Regions from separate parts of the Fontibacillus forbon genome, predicted to be linked through region 1. Evidence: predicted binding sites of a transcription regulator. Region 1 holds the regulator's gene; the other holds the start of a gene.

Region 1 (3,029 bases):
GGGGAGCGTCTGCTGAACGAATTGAGGGAAGACGATAACGATTATGGATCCGAGAGCCTCATGACCGATATCAGCGGCTTACTAAAAGATTTGGGAAGTGAACGCGATGCTCTGCGTTTCTTTATAAAGCTGGAGGATCCCGGTACGGTGTACTGGATCGAAGGCAACGGCAATTACCGCAGCCGCTCGCTGCAAATTTTTGCCGTTCCGATCGATGTAAGCGCCCAGTTGAAGGGATATTTCTTCGACAAGAAGAAGAGCGTAGTTATGACTTCGGCAACTTTGTCCGTCGATAAATCGTTCCAGTATATGATCGAGCAGCTTGGACTCGGGGAAGCTGCGGAGGAGGACAAGCTGATTACTTCGATGCTGCCTTCGCCGTTTAATTACCGTGATCAGGCGCTACTGGTTATTCCCAGGGATTTTCCAAGCGTCAAGGGCAGTGTCGGTGACGATCATTTTGTAAGTACCCTGGTGAAATCCCTCGCCGATACGGCGATCGTCACCAAGGGTCGCATGCTGGTTCTGTTCACCTCTTACCGGATGTTAAGACAGGTTTACGACCCTTTGAAGGAGCTGTTGGCCACCGAAGGGATCACCGTGATCGGGCAGGGGATGGACAGCGGAAGCCGGACCAAGCTGACCCGCCGTTTCCAGGGCCAAAATGCCTCCGTGCTGCTCGGAACCAGCAGTTTTTGGGAAGGGGTGGATATACCCGGAGAGGCTCTTACAAGCCTCGCTATCGTCCGTCTGCCTTTCCAGCCACCCAACCATCCGCTCGTGGAAGCGAAGAGCGAACGGCTTCAGCAGGAGAAGAAAAATCCGTTCATGAAGCTGTCCGTTCCGCAGGCCGTCATCCGTTTCAAGCAAGGCTTCGGACGGCTGGTGCGGTCTTCTCAGGACCGCGGCATCGTGGTTGTTTACGATACACGCATCTTGGAATCTTACTACGGAAAATACTTTTTATATTCTTTGCCCGGACCGAAAATGGAGCATATGCCGCTAGGGCAGATGGTTCCTCGAATTTCGGAATGGCTGAACGCAGATGAACAATAATTGTTCTTCAAATCGCGCCTATTAGGGGGATAACCAATGAAATCGGAAAAAATCTCAGATGCCGTAGTACGCAGATTGCCGGTGTATCTACGATTTCTTAATGAACTCAGCCGCCGGGAAGTCCCGACGGTTTCTTCCCAGGAGCTGGGGCAAAAGCTGGATCTCAACCCCGCTCAAATCCGTAAGGATCTTGCTTATTTTGGCGACTTCGGCCGCAAGGGGATCGGGTATGACGTTTCCTATCTGATCGAAAAAATCCGGCAAATTTTAAATTTGGACCAGCAGATTAATGTGGCCCTGATCGGTGCCGGTAATCTCGGGCAAGCGTTGTCCAATTACAACGCGTATCTGAAGGACAATATGAAAATCGTCGCCGTGTTTGATGCGTCTCCGGGGAAAATCGGAACCCAGATCAACAATATCACGGTCCAGCCGATCGAAGATCTGGTCGAAACCGTGAAGGGCAATCATATCCGCATCGGAATTATTACGGTGCCGGACGTGGAAGCGCAGCGCGTGGCCGATCAGCTCGTCGCCGCCGGAATCGAGGCGATTTTGAACTTTGCTCCCACGATCCTTAAGGTTCCTGCCGGGGTGCGCGTTCATGCGGCGGATTTCACAACCGATCTGATCAGTTTGGCTTATTATTTGGATGGAGGAAAGGAACATAGTGAGCATGACTCGAAAATGGTTGATTAAAGACGGCACATTTGCCGTTCCGGACCGGGAAAACCCGGTAATTCGCGGCTATATGCTGGTTGAAGGCAGCACGATAACCTACATCGGCGAAGCCCGTCCCGAAGGGGTGGAGGGAGCCGAAACCTTTGACGGGAAAGGCCTGCTGTTTATGCCGGGCCTTGTAAATACGCATGGTCATGCGGCAATGTCTCTGCTTCGCGGTTACGGCGACGATATGGTGCTCCAGACTTGGCTTCAGGAAAAAATGTGGCCGATGGAAGCGAAGTTTACCGGGGAAGACGTCTACTGGGGCACGGCGTTATCGGTTCTGGAGATGCTCAAAGGCGGTACGACCACGTTCCTGGACATGTATGATCATATGGACCAGGTGGCTGCCGTCGTCGAGCAATCGGGCATTCGCGCCGTGCTGACACGCGGCGTCATCGGCTTGTGCCCGCCGGAAGTTCAACAGCACAAGCTGGACGAAGCGGTGGCTTTTGCCCGCGCTTGGCATGGCAAGGCGGATGGGCGGATTACGACGATGATGTCGCCGCATTCCCCTTATACCTGTCCGCCGGATTACATCGAACGAATCGTTCAAGCCGCCCATGATCTGGATCTTCCGCTGCATACGCACATGTCCGAGACGCGGGCCGAAGTGGAACAGAACGTCGCCGATTACGGCGTGCGCCCTGCCCAACATCTGCTGAATCTCGGATTGTTCAGCCGCCCGGCTTTGCTGGCGCATGCCGTTCATCTGACCGACGAGGAAATCGAAATTCTGGCGACCCATCAAGTGGCCGTATCCCACAACCCGGGCAGCAACCTCAAGTTGGCGAGCGGCGTAGCCCGCGTGCCGGAGCTGCTTAAAGCCGGAGTAACCGTTTCGCTCGGCACGGATGGCGCGGCAAGCAATAACAACCTGGATATGTTTGAGGAAATTCGTCTGGCGGCGTTGATCCATAAAGGCGTATCGGGTGACCCTACAGCAATCCCTGCAAAGGAAGCCCTTCGTATGGGTACGGAGTATGGCGCTAAATCGCTCTTCCTTCAAGATACGGGGAAGCTTGCCGCAGGCATGAAGGCGGATTTTATCGCGGTCAATACGGAGCAGGCCCATTTCCTGCCACGGACCGATTATATTTCCCATGCCGTTTACTCAGCGGGTCCAAAGGACGTGGAACACGTATGGGTAAACGGCAAGCAGGTCGTCAAGCATGGGGCCTGCCTGACATTGGACGAAGAGAAAGTTCGGTATGAAGCACAGGCCGCTTTTGAAGGCTTGCTTGGCCGAT
Region 2 (3,029 bases), 180 kb from region 1:
CTCAGGGTCGATGATGGCTACGTCCGGTGTCAACTCGTAATCAGCCAAAGGATATTTCGTGTTGCCATTGATTTTATCTGTAATTACCGCGAACGAAGTTACTTCCGAACCTGTACCCGAAGTGGTTGGAATCGCAACGAATTTCGCTTTGCGTCCGAGGCGCGGGTATTTGTAGATCCGTTTGCGGATATCCATGAATTTTTGTTTCAGGTTGTTAAAGTCGGTATCAGGATATTCGTAGAACAGCCACATGCCTTTTGCAGCATCCATCGGCGATCCGCCACCGAGTGCTATGATGCAATCCGGTTGGAATTTCGACATCAATTCCGTACCGCGTTCTACCGTTGTAGTCGATGGATCCGGCTCAACATCCGAGAATACTTCAATCGCTACCGGAGTTTGACGTTGACGGAGATAGTGCTCCACTCTTTCCACATATCCCAGTTTAACCATCATTGGGTCGGTTACAATCAGTACGCGAGTAATATCCGGCATTTTGGCAAGGTATTGCGTCGAGTTTTTCTCGAAATAGATTTTATCAGGTACTTTGAACCATTGCATATTCACGGTACGACGATTCACCCTTTTCACGTTGATCAGATTGACAGCCGTTACGTTCGACGAAGTCGAGTTACGTCCATAAGATCCGCAGCCCAGCGTCAGCGAAGGCAGGTTCGTATTGTAAATGTCGCCGATACCGCCTTGCGAAGATGGTTGGTTGACGAGAATCCGGCAAGTAGGCATCCGATCCGAATATTTTTGAATGATTTCTTCATTATTACTATGAATTACCGAAGAGTGCCCCATGCCTCCGAATTGAACGACTTCAAGCGCGCGTTCGATGCCTTGTTCTGCTGTTTTAACTTTGTAGCAAGCCAGAACCGGGCTCAATTTCTCTGCGGACAACGGGAATTTAGGACCTACGCCTTCGATTTCGGCTACCAGAATTTTCGTTCCGGCAGGAACATCAATACCGCACATTTGAGCGATCTTCACGGCAGGTTGACCGACGATATTCGGATTCACCGCGCATTTATCTGCAATGATAGCTCCAGCTGTAAGTTTAGCTGCTTCGTCTTTGTTGACAAAGTAACAACCGTTAGCAATCATTTTCTTCTTCACTTGATCAAAAACGGGCTCTTCGATAATAACCGCCTGCTCGGAAGCACAGATCATGCCGTTGTCGAACGTTTTCGAGAGAATCAGGTCATTAACCGCTTGATCCAGATCCGCGGTCTTCTCGATAAAGCAAGGTACGTTACCAGGACCTACGCCGAGTGCCGGTTTGCCGCAGCTGTATGCCGCCTTAACCATGGCCGATCCGCCGGTTGCCAGGATGCAAGCTACGTCAGGATGGTTCATCAGGCCGTTCGTGCGATCCATGGAAGGATTTTCGATCCATTGAATGCAATCTGCAGGCGCGCCGTGCTTAACGGCAGCTTCGAGCAAGATTTTCGCGGCTTCCGCGCTACATTTTTGAGCCGATGGGTGGAAACCGAAAATGATAGGATTACGAGTTTTGATAGCAATAAGAGATTTGAAGATGGTTGTCGAAGTCGGGTTGGTTACAGGAGTGATCCCCATGATGATGCCAACCGGTTCAGCGATCTTTTGGAAACTGTCATAAGGGTTATCTTCAATTACGCCAACTGTTTTGTTGTTCTTGATGCTGTGGTAAATGTACTCGGTCGCAAACATGTTCTTAATGATCTTGTCTTCGTACACACCACGTCCGGTTTCTTCAACAGCCATCTTGGCCAGATACATATGTCTGTCAAGTCCGGCCAGCGCCATGGCTTGCACAATATTATCGATTTGTTCTTGATCCATGCTCATGAAAGCTTCGGATGCTTTCTTCGCCTTGTCGATCAAGGTTTGGATGTAATCTTGTGCAGCGGGCTCGGCTTTTGTCGTAACTTCGTTCTTAACGGCCATTTCTCTCATCCTCCTAAGTTGGGTAATGGATAACCCTTTCTTTCTAGTGAATTTTTTCACGTTCGGGTTTATCCTTATGAAGCGGTGCGCTTCTCTTATGGTCTTAGCATAGCATAGCTGGTTCAATTTGTATAGTGAATTTTTTCACGTACTTTAAAATAGTGAAACTTTTCATTTTATTTTGATTGTTTTTTCAGTTCAAATTTCCATTCGGGCCGCTCTGGGCTTAGATTCTCCTTGTTTTTTGTGATGAATATCTCTTTTTTCAAAAAGTGAAATTAGTCACAATGTTGAAATTTCGACACTTTTTCGGGCTTTACAGTTCCCCCAAAACCGTAAAAACGTTATATAATTAATTTAAAATTTTCAGAAAAATTTGGAACACAAAGGGGAAATCAATAATGAGTGAAATAGTTAGCGCCACCCTGCCCCGCGGCAATACGAGCTGTTTTACAGAACAAAACTTCAACCGTCTTCTCGTCACAATGAAAGAAAAAGCGTATCCCGAAGGAACACATCTGTTCTGGGAAGGCGACTTTTCCGATAAACTGTTCTATATTAAACGCGGACGCGTGAAACTGACCAAATCCACGGACGAAGGCAAAGAGCTGATTCTGTATATGTACGGACGCGGCGATATGGTCGGTCAGGCAGATCCTTTCTTCAGCACGAAGCACAGCTTTACCGCGGAGGTCATTGAAGACAGCGAGATCGGAGTCATTGAGCAAAAGGATCTGGAAATCATGATCTGCCAGCACTGCGATTTTGCCATCGACTTTATGAAATGGATGGGTATCCACCATCGTCTGACGCAAACCAAGTTCCGCGACCTGATGATGTACGGCAAGCCTGGTGCCCTCTGCTCGACCCTGATCCGTTTAAGCAATACTTACGGCGAACAGCATGGCGACAATATCCTCATCAATAAGAAGATTACTCATACCGACCTGTCGAACATGATCGGTGCTACACGCGAAAGCGTCAACCGGATGCTGAGTGATCTGCGCAAGAAAGACGCACTGGAATATGAAAACGGCATGATCGTAATCAAAGACCTCGTTATGCTGCAGGACATTTGTCATTGCGAGCTTTGC

What was found. Region 1 encodes Rex, which represses fermentation and respiration genes when NADH is low (regulators of the CRP and FNR family bind a similar motif). Its sites were predicted from a motif close to TTGTGAAATATTTCACAA; they were not measured.
Region 2: the regulator Rex is predicted to act here: its motif matches at 2,068-2,085, upstream of adhE (bifunctional acetaldehyde-CoA/alcohol dehydrogenase).

The regions. Positions count from the first base shown of each region.
Region 1 is NZ_JBKGFV010000001.1:806,256-809,284, forward strand. Features, by position in the region: gene dinG (ATP-dependent DNA helicase DinG) at 1-1,056, shown strand, start outside; gene ACLB09_RS03735 (redox-sensing transcriptional repressor Rex) at 1,093-1,755, shown strand; gene ACLB09_RS03740 (amidohydrolase) at 1,733-3,029, shown strand, end outside.
Region 2 is NZ_JBKGFV010000001.1:627,145-630,173, reverse strand. Features, by position in the region: gene adhE (bifunctional acetaldehyde-CoA/alcohol dehydrogenase) at 1-1,935, opposite strand, end outside; gene ACLB09_RS02770 (Crp/Fnr family transcriptional regulator) at 2,337-3,029, shown strand, end outside.